2 regions of the Streptomyces sp. NPDC048671 genome follow, and region 2 is predicted to be linked to the other one. Evidence: predicted binding sites of a transcription regulator. Region 2 holds the regulator's gene; the other holds the start of a gene.
What was found. The regulator HrcA, encoded in region 2, represses chaperone genes, less so after heat shock. The targets are predictions, from matches to a motif close to TTNGCACTCNGNNNNNCNGAGTGCNAA.
Positions count from the first base shown of each region.

Region 1: the regulator HrcA is predicted to act here: its motif matches at 3,279-3,305, upstream of groL (chaperonin GroEL).

Region 1 covers NZ_JBVJHB010000010.1:188,418-195,593, reverse strand. Annotated here, with positions in the region: gene ACZ6S6_RS21805 (alpha/beta hydrolase family protein) at 90-1,376, shown strand; gene groL (chaperonin GroEL) at 1,495-3,117, opposite strand; gene ACZ6S6_RS21795 (cold-shock protein) at 3,434-3,640, opposite strand; gene ACZ6S6_RS21790 (MoaD/ThiS family protein) at 4,076-4,354, opposite strand; gene thrC (threonine synthase) at 4,470-5,783, opposite strand; SAM riboswitch class I at 5,801-5,927, opposite strand; gene ACZ6S6_RS21780 (glucosyl-3-phosphoglycerate synthase) at 6,081-7,031, shown strand; gene ACZ6S6_RS21775 (alpha,alpha-trehalose-phosphate synthase (UDP-forming)) at 7,089-7,176, shown strand, end outside.
Region 2 covers NZ_JBVJHB010000001.1:923,504-930,679, reverse strand. Annotated here, with positions in the region: gene ACZ6S6_RS04285 (DUF3097 domain-containing protein) at 1-132, opposite strand, end outside; gene ACZ6S6_RS04280 (MBL fold metallo-hydrolase) at 193-912, opposite strand; gene hrcA (heat-inducible transcriptional repressor HrcA) at 1,098-2,114, shown strand; gene dnaJ (molecular chaperone DnaJ) at 2,115-3,251, shown strand; gene ACZ6S6_RS04265 (nitronate monooxygenase) at 3,366-4,439, shown strand; gene ACZ6S6_RS04260 (16S rRNA (uracil(1498)-N(3))-methyltransferase) at 4,436-5,182, shown strand; gene ACZ6S6_RS04255 (hypothetical protein) at 5,316-5,810, shown strand; gene ACZ6S6_RS04250 (S41 family peptidase) at 5,916-7,176, shown strand, end outside.

The sequences.
Region 1 (7,176 bases), on a different contig from region 2:
CGCCCGCCACACACGCCTCCGCCGCACGCCCACGCGCACCCACACCGCGTGCCGTGCCGTGCCGCGCCCGCCCGAACGGGGAGTTCCAGGTGCCCGCAGTCCCGCGTACTCGTACCCACAACCGCCGGCAGGTCCTCGTCACCGGCCTCGCCGCATCCGCCCTGCTGGCCACCGGCGCCGTGCCGTCCCTCGCGGCCGGGGACCGCCGTACGCGCCCCCTGCCGACCGCCCGACTGCCCCGGCCCACCGGCCCGTTCGAGGTCGGTTCCACCGTGCTCCACCTCGTCGACCAGGCGCGGACCGAGCCGTGGCTGCCGGGCACCTCCGCCCGCCGCGAGCTCATGATCAGCGTCCGCTACCCGGCCGCACCCGGCGGATCCGCGCGGCGGGAGCCGCACATGACGGCTGCGGCGGCCGCCCACTTCGGCGGAGCGGACGGGGCCGCCGTCCTGAACCTGGGGATGGCACCGGGGTCCGTCGACTGGGGCGACACGCTCAGCCACGCCCGCCGCGACGCACCCGTCGCCGCACGGGCCGGCCGGCTGCCCGTCGTGCTGTACTCCAGCGGGCTCGGGGACCCGCGCACCTGGAACACCGCCCTGGTGGACGACCTGGCGAGCCACGGGTACGCCGTCGTCACGATCGACCACACCCACGAGGCGACCGAGGTGGAGTTCCCCGGCGGGCGCCTCGCCACCATGCGGCTCTACGACGGGGCGCCGTCCACCGATCCGGACGTGATCAGCGCCCTGCTGCGGAAGATCATGGCGGTACGGGTCGCCGACACCCGGTTCGTGCTCGACCGGCTGCCGGAACTGAACCGGACGCGCTTCGGGGACGTACTCGATCTGCGCAGGACCGGGATGTTCGGCCACTCCGGGGGCGGCTTCACCGCGGCGCAGACGATGCACGACGACCGGCGGATCCGGGCGGGCATCAACATGGACGGACAGATGGACTACGTGGGCGGCGAGCTGCCGGACGGCAGCCGGCTGAGCACGGTGGCGCTGGAGGGGCTGGACCGGCCGCTGTTGCTGATGGGGACGGTCGGCGAGAGCTCGGGCGACTACCGGCAACAGCCGTCCTGGGCCGCGTTCTGGAAGAACACCCGCGGCTGGAAGGCGAACGTCACCCTGACCGGTTCGCGCCACGCCTCGTACACCGACGCGCAGGCGCTGCTGCCGCGACTGGCCCGGCAGGGCGCGGAGCCGGACGGCGGTCTGGCGGCAGCGGTCGGGACGGTGCGGCCGGAGCGGGCCACGGCCGCGAGCCGCGCGTATGTGGCGTCGTTCTTCGGGCGGTGGCTGCGCGGGCACGACGACCAGCTGCTGGACGGCCCCTCGGACCGCTTCCCGGAGATGGTGTTCACGCCGTAGCCGGGGCGCGTACGGACAAGTAAGAGTACGGACGCGTAGGAACGACGTCGGCCCCCGGGGAGTGATCCCCGGGGGCCGACGTTCGTACAGCTGTGCAGGAGCTACCGATCCGTCAGGATCAGAAGTCCATGTCACCGCCCGGCATGCCGCCCGGAGCGGCCGCGGAGGCCTTCTCCGGCTTGTCGGCGATGACGGCCTCGGTGGTGAGGAAGAGCGCGGCGATGGACGCGGCGTTCTGCAGAGCGGAGCGCGTGACCTTCGCCGGGTCGATAATGCCCTCGGCGATCATGTCGACGTACTCGCCGGTCGCGGCGTTGAGGCCGTGACCGATCGGCAGGTTGCGCACCTTCTCGACGACGACTCCACCCTCGAGACCACCGTTGACGGCGATCTGCTTGAGCGGGGCCTCCAGCGCCAGCTTGACGGCGTTGGCGCCGGTCGCCTCGTCACCCGAGAGCTCCAGCTTCTCGAAGACGGCCGAGGCCTGGAGCAGAGCCACGCCACCACCGGCGACGATGCCCTCCTCGACGGCGGCCTTGGCGTTGCGCACCGCGTCCTCGATGCGGTGCTTGCGCTCCTTGAGCTCGACCTCGGTCGCGGCACCGGCCTTGATGACGGCCACGCCGCCGGCCAGCTTCGCGAGGCGCTCCTGGAGCTTCTCGCGGTCGTAGTCCGAGTCGGAGTTCTCGATCTCGGCACGGATCTGGTTGACGCGACCCTGAACCTGGTCGCTGTCACCGGAGCCGTCGACGATCGTCGTCTCGTCCTTGGTGATGACGACCTTGCGGGCACGGCCGAGCAGGTCGAGACCGGCGTTCTCCAGCTTGAGGCCGACCTCCTCGGAGATGACGGTGCCACCGGTGAGGATGGCGATGTCGCCGAGCATGGCCTTGCGGCGGTCACCGAAGCCCGGAGCCTTGACGGCGACGGACTTGAAGGTGCCACGGATCTTGTTGACGACCAGGGTCGACAGGGCCTCGCCCTCGACGTCCTCGGCGATGATCAGCAGCGGCTTGCCGGACTGCATGACCTTCTCCAGCAGCGGAAGGAGGTCCTTCACGTTGCTGATCTTCGAGTTCACGATCAGGATGTACGGGTCGTCCAGGGACGACTCCATGCGCTCCATGTCCGTGGCGAAGTACGCCGAGATGTAGCCCTTGTCGAAGCGCATACCCTCGGTGAGCTCAAGCTCCAGCCCGAAGGTCTGGGACTCCTCGACGGTGATGACGCCTTCCTTGCCGACCTTGTCCATGGCCTCGGCGATGAGCTCGCCGATCTGGGTGTCAGCGGCGGAGATGGAGGCGGTCGAAGCGATCTGCTCCTTGGTCTCCACGTCCTTGGCCTGCTCCAGGAGGGCGGCGGAGACGGCCTCGACGGCCTTCTCGATGCCCCGCTTGAGAGCCATCGGGTTCGCACCCGCGGCCACGTTGCGAAGGCCCTCGCGGACGAGCGCCTGAGCGAGAACGGTGGCGGTGGTCGTACCGTCGCCGGCGACGTCGTCCGTCTTCTTGGCGACCTCCTTGACCAGCTCCGCACCGATCTTCTCGTACGGGTCCTCCAGCTCGATCTCCTTGGCGATGGAAACACCATCGTTGGTGATCGTGGGGGCGCCCCACTTCTTCTCAAGGACGACGTTGCGGCCCTTGGGGCCGAGGGTGACCTTGACGGCGTCGGCGAGCTGGTTCATGCCGCGCTCAAGACCGCGCCGGGCCTCCTCGTCGAACGCGATGATCTTGGCCATATGAAGTGGTCCTCCCGGACAGGGGTGGATTCTCCGGACCGAGTGGCGCCCGCGACGGACGGCCTGCCGCCTGCCGGTTCCTTGCCCCGACAGACCTGCGGGCCTCACCGGCCCGGTCCAAGTTTCTGTCACTCTCACCCGGAGAGTGCTAAGCCCAATGATTAGCACTCGACCCCCGAGAGTGCAAGCGTCCCCCTCCGGAGTGTGGACAACCGGCCGACGCTTGCGGAGGGGTTCCGGACGCACGGAGGGCCCGTACCCCAGGGGGTACGGGCCCTCCGTGCGTGAGTAGTGTCGTTGGCCGACCGTGCCGAGCTCAGCCGACAGCGAGCTTGACCATGTCCGCCTGCGGCCCCTTCTGGCCCTGCGAGATTTCGAATTCAACTCGCTGACCCTCTTCGAGGGTGCGGTATCCGTCCATCTGGATCGCGCTGTAGTGGACGAAAACATCCGCACCACCGTCGACCGCGATGAAGCCGTACCCCTTCTCCGCGTTGAACCACTTGACGGTGCCCTGAGCCATGCCTAACTCCCCTATTACTGGCCCTTGCACAGGACCGCACTTCGCGGGCCCGGGTCAGAACTCACCCTCCGTCAGGAGAGGGTGCGTGCGCCGGAACGCGTCGACCGCGGCCGAATGTATCTGCCCAACTGCCCTCTGCAACAGGTCAATCGGACGAGAATTCTGGGCAGCGCCGATCGCCCGAATATGAGTAACTCATGAGATTCCAGGGCAAGTCGGGCCAGGCAAAGGCGACTTATGGCGCAAGAAGTTCAGTTACTTTGGCTGCATCTTGTCGTGGCCGGGCGCATTCACATATGCGGGGGGGGCACGGGCAGCAGAGGGGGCTTCCCACACTCTACCGCGCTCAACCATACAGAATCGCCCCCTCCGCTTCTGTCGCAGAGGGGGCGATTCCGGTGACGCGGTGGAGCGGGACCACTCGGGTCCCGGGGGTCAGCAGCCGCCGGCGACGGCCGGGATGATCGAGACGCCCGCGCCGTCCGGGGTGACCGCTTCCAGGCCGCCCTCGAAGCGCACGTCGTCGTCGTTGACGTACACGTTCACGAAGCGGCGGAGCTTGCCCTGGTCGTCCAGCACGCGGGCGGCGATGCCCGGGTGGTTCTTCTCCAGGGACTCGATGACCTGGGAGAGGGTCGCGCCCTCGGCCGGGACCTCGGCCTGGCCGCCCGTGTAGGTGCGGAGGATGGTGGGGATACGGACCTTGACGCTCATGGTGGGTGCCCTTCCTGGAGTCACGGATGGTCGGAGGCTGCCGGCAGCCTCTCAACTGCTGCCGACGGCCTGTCAGCTGGTGCCGGCGGGCCTGTCAGCTGGTGCCGGTGGCCCGTCAGCTGGCGCCGGCGGCCTCTCCGCCGGTGCCGAGGCCGGCGGCGCGGAAGGCGTCCAGGCTGGGGCGGATCGTCGCCGTCGCCTGCGAGGTGGCGGCCACCGCGTCCAGCGTCTTGAGGCCGTCACCGGTGTTCAGGACGACGGTGGTGAGCGACGGGTCGAGCAGACCGGCCTCGATCAGCTTCTTCGTCACACCGACCGTCACCCCGCCCGCGGTCTCGGCGAAGATGCCCTCGGTGCGCGCCAGCAGCTTGATCGCGTCGACGACCTGCTCGTCGTTGACGTCCTCGACGGCGCCGCCGGTACGGCGGGCGATGTCCAGGACGTACGGGCCGTCGGCCGGGTTGCCGATCGCCAGGGACTTGGCGATCGTGTTCGGCTTCTGCGGCCGCACGACGTCGTGACCGGCCTTGAAGGCGGTGGAGACCGGGGAACAGCCCTCGGCCTGGGCACCGAAGATCCGGTACGGCTTGTCCTCGACCAGACCGAGCCTGATCAGCTCCTGGAGGCCCTTGTCGATCTTCGTGAGCTGCGAGCCGGACGCGATCGGGATGACGATCTGGTCGGGCAGCCGCCAGCCGAGCTGCTCGCAGATCTCGTACGCGAGCGTCTTGGAGCCCTCGCCGTAGTACGGCCGGAGGTTGACGTTGACGAAGCCCCAGCCCTCGCCGAGCGGGTCGCCGATGAGCTCCGAGCAGAAGCGGTTGACGTCGTCGTAGTTGCCCTCGATACCGACCAGCTCACCGCCGTACACCGCGGCCATGACGACCTTGCCCTGCTCCAGGTCGTGCGGGATGAACACGCAGGACCGCAGGCCGGCGCGGGCTGCGGCGGCGCCCACCGCACCGGCGAGGTTGCCGGTGGAGGAGCAGGAGAGCGTGGTGAAACCGAAGGCGCGGGCGGCCTCGACGGCGATCGCGACGACACGGTCCTTGAAGGAGTGCGTCGGGTTGCCGGAGTCGTCCTTGACGTACAAGCCGCCGGTGACGCCCAGCTCACGGGCGAGGTTGTCGGCCTTGACCAGCTTGGTGAAGCCGGGGTTGAGGTTGGGCTTGTCCGCGACATCGGCGGGGACCGGCAGCAGCGGCGCGTAACGCCAGATGTTGTCGGGGCCGGCCTCGATGCGCTTCTTCAGCTCGTCCGGGGAGCCGCTCGGCAGGTCGTACGCCACTTCGAGCGGCCCGAAACAGGTCGCACAGGCGAAAAGGGGGCCGAGCTCGAATCGCTCTCCGCACTCGCGGCAGGAAAGCGCCGCGGCGGGACCAAGATCAACGGAGGATTCGGTGTTTGCTGCAACAGTCTGAACAGCCATGATGGCGAGGCCCTTTCTCCTCATCTTCCTCGTGACGCATTTCGCCACAAGACGGAATTGGCACCTTCCCCACCTGACCTCGCGGTCGGCTGGATGGTTGCCGGGACTTCAACGGGCCGTTCCCTCTGTCCCTCTGGATGAGCGCTGTGGCACTGGACCATGGATCCAGGCGTTTATCAGCGGATGGACCCCGGCATGCCACGGCCATCTGCGTTGTTCAAGACTGTAACCGAAGCACCGGACTGTTGAGATAGTCGTCCGAACCGCGAGATGGATCACATACAGGGAGTATCGACCGTGCTGGAAGAGGTCGAAGGCTGGCTGACCAGGCGTTCCTGGTCCTCCGCCGACCGCCCGCTGGAGCAGCTCCTGGCCGCCAGGGACGGCGACCCGCGCCGCGGGAGCGTGAGTGTCGTCCTGCCTGCGCTCAACGAGGCGGCGACGGTCGGGGACATCGTCCGGGTGATCCGGCGCGAGCTCATGGAGAAGGTCCGGCTGGTCGACGAACTCGTGGTGATCGACTCCGGCTCCACGGACGCCACCGCCGAGGTCGCCCGCCGGGCGGGCGCCCGGGTGATCCACCGGGACGCGATCCTGCCCCGCGTCCCGGCCGTCCCCGGCAAGGGCGAGGTGCTCTGGCGGTCACTCCTGGTGACCAGTGGTGACATCGTCTGCTTCATCGACGCGGACCTGAAGGACTTCTCGGCCGACTTCGTCTCCGGCATCGTCGGCCCGCTGCTGACCGACCCCTCGGTGCAGTTCGTCAAGGCGATGTACGACCGCCCCCTCGGGGACACCGCAGGCCAGGGCGGGCGGGTCACCGAACTGGTGGCACGGCCGCTGCTCAATCTGCACTGGCCGCGACTGGCCGGCTTCGTCCAGCCGCTGGGCGGCGAGTACGCCGTGCGCCGCTCCCTGCTCGAACAGCTGCCGTTCCCGGTCGGTTACGGAGTGGAGCTGGGGCTGCTCGTCGACGCCCTGCACACGGTCGGCCTGGACGCGCTCGGGCAGGTCGACGTCGGCGTCAGGAAACACCGCCACCAGGACGGCCAGGCGCTCGGCCGGATGGCGGCGGCCATCTACCGGACCGCTCAGCTGCGGCTCTCCCGAGGGCATCTGGTCCGCCCCTCGCTGACCCAGTTCGAGCGCGGCGAGCACGGCTTCGTCCCGCACACGTACCCGGTGGACACCGAGGAGCGGCCGCCGATGCGCGAGATCGAGGAGTACGTCTCGCGCCGCGCGGCGTGACCGGAGCACCGCCGCACGCACGTTTGGACGGTTCGGGATCGGGCTAGATTCCGCAGCATGGTCTCCGAGCACGTCCCCCAGCCCGCCGCCGCCCAGGTACTCGTCGCGTCCAACCGAGGTCCGGTCTCGTACGCGCTCCGCGAGG
Region 2 (7,176 bases):
CTCGCAGCGGATCACCGCACCGCAGAAGCCGGTGACGGCCTCCTCCACGACCAGATCCGGATCGGCGGGCACCTCGGGGGCGGGGGCGGACTTCTTCCACGGCGGGGTCAGGTCCGGCTGATAGCTGCGCATCGCACGACGATAGGACGGCCCGGCCTCACGACACGCCGGAGGGGGCGCCGCCCGTGCCGTTCAGGCCGCGAAGAGCCCGGCCAACGCGTCGCGCTGCGCCCGGACGAACGCGGCGTCCACCACCGCTCCGTGCCCGGGTACGTACACCGCGTCCTCGCCGCCCAGTGCCAGCAGCCGGTCCAGCGCGGCCGGCCAGCGGGAGACGACCGCGTCCGGCCCCGCCTGCGGTTCACCGGACTCCTCGACCAGGTCGCCGCAGAGGACGACCGCGGGCGAGCCGGGCACCAGCACCGCCAGATCGTGGCCGGTGTGCCCAGGGCCCACGTCGGCCAGCAGCACCTGACGGCCGCCGCCGAGGTCGAGCGTCCACTCCCCGTACACCTGGTGGTGCGGGGCCACCAGCACGTCCACGGCCTCCGCCGCGTCGTGTTCGGACACCCCGTGCGCGACCGCGGAGCGGTGCAGGCCGTCGGCCCCGGCCCGCAGCAGGTCCGTCAGACCGGCCGCCCCGTACACCCGGGCCCCGGCGAAGGCGGCCGTGCCCAGCACGTGGTCGAAGTGCGGATGGCTCAGTGCGATATGTGTCACCCTCCGCCCGAGCAGCCGCTCGGCCCCGGTCCGCAGTTCGACGCCCTCCCGGAGCGTCGAACCCGTGTCGTAGAGAAGCGCCCCGCCCGCTCCGACCACCAGTGCGACCGTCGCGTCCCAGCCGGGCAGCCGCCGCCGGCCCACTCCGTCACCCAACCGCTCCCAGCCGAACTCTTCCCAAGCGACGTCCATACGACGACGCTATCGGCAACGACCTGCGCGGTCTCGGGGTAGCGTGGCCGGTCGCCCTTGCTAGGGGCCCACCCCGTCGCCGTACACTGACCGGGGAATTGCTGGCACTCGAACGGACAGAGTGCCAGGAGAAGTCCCGGGAACGACCCGAGATCGACCGAGGTAGACAGCTGGAGGTGTGCGCGATGCTCAGCGAACGCAGACTCGAAGTGCTGCGCGCCATCGTCCAGGACTATGTCGGCACCGAGGAGCCCGTCGGCTCCAAGGCGCTCACGGAGCGGCACAAGCTGGGGGTCTCCCCGGCCACCGTCCGCAACGACATGGCGGTGCTGGAGGACGAGGGCTTCATCGCCCAGCCCCACACCAGCGCGGGACGCATCCCTACGGACAAGGGCTACCGGCTCTTCGTCGACCGGCTCGCGGGCGTCAAGCCCCTGTCGTCGCCGGAACGCCGGGCCATTCAGAATTTCCTCGACGGCGCGGTCGACCTCGACGATGTCGTGGGACGTACCGTACGGCTGCTCGCGCAGCTGACCCGGCAGGTCGCCGTCGTGCAGTACCCCTCGCTGACCCGCTCGACGGTGCGGCACGTGGAACTGCTCCTGCTGGCCCCCGCCCGGCTGATGCTCGTGCTGATCACGGACACCGGCCGGGTCGAACAGCGGCTGGTCGACTGCCAGACGCCGTTCGGTGAGACCGCTCTCGCCGATCTGCGGGCCCGGCTCAACAGCCGGGTGGTGGGACGCCGTTTCGCGGACGTCCCGCAACTGGTGCAGGACCTGCCGGAATCCTTCGAGAGCGAGGACCGGACGACCGTGTCCACCGTGCTCTCGATCCTGCTCGAAACCCTCGTCGAGGAGACGGAGGAGCGGCTGATGATCGGCGGCACCTCCAACCTCACCCGCTTCGGGCACGACTTCCCTGTGATGATCCGGCCGGTGCTGGAGGCATTGGAGGAGCAGGTCGTACTGCTGAAGCTGCTCGGCGAGGCAACGGACTCGGGCATGACCGTACGAATCGGGCACGAGAACGCCCATGAGGGCCTCAACTCCACGTCCGTCGTCGCGGTCGGCTACGGTTCGGGCGACGAAGCAGTCGCCAAACTCGGCGTGGTCGGACCGACCCGCATGGACTACCCCGGAACGATGGGAGCGGTACGCGCAGTGGCACGTTACGTCGGACAGATCCTGGCGGAGTCGTAGGTGGCCACGGACTACTACGCCGTACTCGGCGTGCGCCGCGACGCTTCCCAGGACGAGATCAAGAAGGCCTTCCGGCGGCTCGCACGCGAGCTGCACCCGGATGTGAACCCCGACCCGAAGACCCAGGAGCGGTTCAAGGAGATCAACGCCGCTTACGAGGTGCTGTCGGACGCCCAGAAGAAGCAGGTCTACGACCTCGGCGGCGACCCGCTGTCCGCCTCCGGCGGAGGTGGCGCGGGCGGCTTCGGACAGGGCGGCTTCGGCAACTTCTCCGACATCATGGACGCGTTCTTCGGCACGGCGTCGCAGCGCGGACCCCGTTCGCGCACCCGGCGCGGCCAGGACGCCATGATCCGGCTGGAGATCGACCTCTCCGAGGCGGCCTTCGGCACGACCAAGGACATCCAGGTCGACACGGCCGTCGTCTGCACGACGTGCAGCGGAGAGGGCGCCGCACCCGGCACCTCGGCCCAGACCTGTGACATGTGCCGCGGCCGCGGCGAGGTCTCCCAGGTCACCCGGTCGTTCCTCGGCCAGGTCATGACCTCGCGGCCCTGCCCGCAGTGCCAGGGCTTCGGCACGGTCGTGCCGACCCCCTGCCCGGAGTGCGCCGGCGACGGCCGCATCCGCTCGCGGCGCACCCTCACCGTGAAGATCCCCGCGGGTGTCGACAACGGCACCCGCATCCAGCTCGCGGGCGAGGGCGAGGTCGGCCCCGGCGGCGGCCCGGCCGGTGATCTCTACGTCGAGATCCACGAGCTGCCGCACGCGGTGTTCCAGCGGCGCGGCGACGATCTGCACTGCACGGTCACCCTCCCCATGACGGCGGCGGCCATCGGCACCAAGGTGCCGCTGGAGACGCTCGACGGCCTGGAGGAGGTCGACATCAGGCCGGGCACCCAGTCCGGCCAGTCCGTCCCGCTGCACGGGCGCGGCATCACCCACCTGCGGGGCGGCGGCCGCGGCGACCTGATCGTGCACGTCGAGGTCATGACCCCGACGAAGATGGACCCCGAACAGGAACGCCTCCTGCGGGAGCTGGCGAAACTGCGCGGCGAGGAGCGGCCCACCGGCCAGTTCCAGCCCGGTCAGCAGGGCCTGTTCTCCCGGCTGAAGGACGCGTTCAACGGGCGCTAGTCCCACGCTTCGACACCGTACGGGCCCGGATTTCCGGGCCCGTACGGCATTGCGGACATAACGTGGCCACGGGGTGCGCATCACGGGACAGGAAGGACATGACACCATGCCGTCATGCCATCCGCGTTGACCGATCTCTGCCGGTATCCGATCGTGCAGGCCCCGATGGCGGGCGGCGTCTCCTGCCCGCAGCTCGTCGCCGCCGTGGCCGAGTCGGGCGGACTCGGCTTCCTGGCCGCCGGGTACAAGACCGCGGACGGCATGTACAACGACATCAAGCAGGTCCGCGGACTGACCGGCCAGCCCTTCGGCGTCAACCTCTTCATGCCGCAGCCCAATCTCGCCGACCCGAGCGCCGTCGAGGTGTACCGGCACCAGCTCGCGGGCGAGGCCACCTGGTACGAGACCCCGCTCGGTGAGACCGACTCCGGCGGCGACGACGGCTACGAGGCCAAGCTCGCCATCCTGCTGGAGGACCCGGTCCCGGTCGTCTCCTTCACCTTCGGCTGCCCGACCCGCGACACCCTCGACGCGTTCGCCGCGGTGGGCACGTACACCGTCGTGACGGTCACCACGCCCGAGGAGGCCCAGGCCGCGCAGTGGGCGGGCGCCGACGCGGTCTGCGCCCAGGGCGTCGAGGCGGGCGGCCACCAGTCCACCCACCGCGACGACCCGCAGGCCGACGGCGTCGGGACCGGGCTGCTCAGCCTGGTCGCCCAGGTGCGCGAGACCGTGCAGATCCCGGTCATCGCCGCCGGCGGGCTCATGCGCGGCTCCCAGATCGCCGCCGTGCTCGCGGCGGGGGCCGATGCCGGGCAGCTCGGCACCGCCTTCCTCATCTGCCCCGAGTCCGGCGCCCATCTGCTGCACAAGCAGGCCCTGACCAATCCGCTGTTCGTCCGCACCACCCTGACCCGCGCCTTCTCCGGGCGCCCGGCCCGCGGCCTGGTCAACCGCTTCGTACGCGAGCACGGGCCGTACGCCCCCGCCGCCTACCCGCAGATCCACCAGCTGACCGCACCGCTGCGCAAGGCGGCGGCCAAGGCCGGGGACGCGCAGGGCATGGCGCTCTGGGCGGGCCAGGGACACCGGATGGCACGCGAGCTGACGGCCGGCCGGCTCGTCGCGCTGCTCGCCGAGGAAATCGACGCCGCACGGGCGGCAGTGAGCACAAGGAGCACGCAGTGACGGCACCCGTCTTCGTCGTCGAACAGATGCCCACGGGCCCGGGGTTCGTCCTGGAGGGGCCGGAGGGACGGCACGCCGTCTCGGTGAGACGTCTGCGCGCCGGTGAGGACGTCGTCCTGACGGACGGCCGGGGCCGCTGGGCGCAAGGTGTGGTGACGGCCGCCGAGGGCAAGGACCGGCTGGTGCTCACCGGTCTGGACCCCGTCCACGAGGAACCCCGCCCCGGCGCCCGCATCACCGTCGTCCAGGCCCTGCCCAAGGGTGACCGCGGCGAGCTCGCCGTCGAGACGATGACGGAGACCGGCGTCGACGCGATCGTGCCGTGGCAGGCCGGGCGCTGCATCACCCAGTGGAAGGGCGACCGGGGCCTGAAGGCCCTGACGAAATGGCGCGGCACGGCCCGCGAGGCCGGCAAGCAGTCGCGCCGGGTGCGGTTCCCGGAGGTGGCGGACGCGATGACGACCAAGCAGGTCGCCGCACTTCTGGCCGCAGCCGACTTCGCGGCCGTACTGCACGAGGACCGCGGGTACGACAGCGAACCGCTGGCCACCGTCGCCCTGCCCGAAGCGGGCGAGATCGTGCTGGTCGTCGGCCCGGAGGGCGGCGTCTCGCCCGACGAGCTGGCCGCGTTCGCCGCTGCCGGGGCCCGGACCTGCCGGCTCGGACCGACCGTACTGCGCACCTCGACGGCGGGCACCGCGGCGACGGCCCTGCTGCTGGGGCGCACCGGCCGATGGTCATGAATCGGGCCGTTTCCCGGAACCTTGGCCGGTTCTGGCCGCAATCCGTCTACCGCACCGTCAGGAGCGGTGGGAAGCTGCCCGTATGGGGACATCAAGGGCATGGCGCAATCGAAGGATCCGTCGTTTTCCGGCCGTGATCTGCCTGGCGGGCGCGGTCGTCGCCGGACTGACGGCCTGCGATCCGGTCGACGGCCTGAACTCCGCGTCCATCGCCGTGACGACCGACCGGACCGCCACCCGCGCGCTGGAGCACGAAGGGGTGAACGTGCAGTGGCTGAGCTGCACGGCACGGACCGCCGGCGGGGGCGCGAGCGCCGCCTCCCGGACCGGTCCGTCCACCGCCGTCAGCCGGGTCGCCGACGTCGAATGCAACGGACGCACCAAGGACGGCGAGGACATCAGCCTCGCCGGCAAGGTCGACCGCGAGGTCAAGGGCCAGTGCGTCAGCGGTGACATGACCGCGAAGGCGGGCGGGAAGACCGTCTTCCGCGCCACGATGCTCGGCAACTGCGACGCCGCGCCCTCACCCTCCGAGCCGCCCAGGGCCCCGGCGGGCGGCAGCGGGGGAGGCGCCCGGCCGACCGCGACCGTCACGGTCACCGTGACCGCCTACCCCCAGGGCAAGTGAGGGTGCGGGGCGTCGCGGGCCGGGCGGGACTTCTCGGACACGGGCCGCGTCGTACTCCGGCCAACCCCGTTTCCCGGGGCCCGGCCTCGGCCTAGGGTGATCGATGTGACGCAGCCTTCCTACCTCCGCTATCCCCATGTCCAGGGCGACCTGATCGCCTTCACCGCCGAGGACGATGTCTGGCTGGCGCCGCTCGACGGCGGCCGAGCCTGGCGAGTCAGCGCAGACAACCGACCCGTCACCCAGCCGCGGATATCTCCCGACGGCACCCTCGTCGCCTGGACGTCCACCAGGGACGGGGTGCCCGAGGTGCACCTGGCCCCCGTCGACGGCGGCCCCTCCAGGCGGCTGACGTACTGGGGCGACGCGCAGACAGCCGTGCAGGGCTGGACGCCCGAGGGCGACGTGCTGGTGATCAGCGCCCAGGGCCAGGTCTCGCTGCGCCGCACCTGGGCCCGCGCCGTACCGGTCGACGCGGGCCCCGCGCGGACCCTGCCGTACGGGCCGGTCGGATCCCTCGCGTACGGGCCCGGCGGACGGATTCTGCTGCTCTCGGCCACCATGGGGCGCGAGGCCGCCAAGTGGAAGCGCTACCGGGGCGGCACGGCCGGCAAGCTCTGGATCGCCACCGGGGAGACACCCGGCGACGGGTCCCCGCAGGAGTTCGTACGGGTCAACGAGGAGCTCGACGGCAACATCGAGTGCCCGATGTGGGTGGGCGAGCGCATCGCCTTCCTCTCCGACCACGAAGGCGTCGGAGCGCTCTACTCCTGCCTCCCCGACGGCACCGGCCTGCGCCGGCACACCGGCGTCGAGGGCTTCTACGCCCGGCACGCCACCACCGACGGCACCCGGGTCACCTACGCCAGTGCCGGAGAGCTCTGGCTCCTCGACAGCCTGGACGGCGACGAGCCCCGCCGCCTCGGCATCCGGCTCGGCGGCCAGCGCGCCGACCTCCAGCCGCACCCCGTGCACGCCGGCAGCCATCTGAGCGCCGCGTCCCCGGACCGCACCGGCCGCGGCAGCGCCGTCGGGTCCCGCGGAGCCGTCCACTGGGTCACCCACCGCGAGGGCCCGGCCCGCGCACTCGCCGTCGAACCCGGCGTACGGGCCAGGCTGCCCCGCACCTTCCAGGCCGACGGCGACCAGCACGTCGTCTGGGTCACCGACGCCGAGGGCGACGACGCGCTGGAGTGCGCACCCGCCACCGGCACCTCGCCCGACGCCGTACCGCGCCGGCTCGCCGCGGGCCGGCTCGGCCGGGTCCTCGACCTGGCCCCCGCCCCCGACGGCAGCCGGTTCGCCGTCGCCGCCCACGACGGCCGCGTACTGATCGTCGAACGGGAGAGCGGCGAGGTCCACGAGG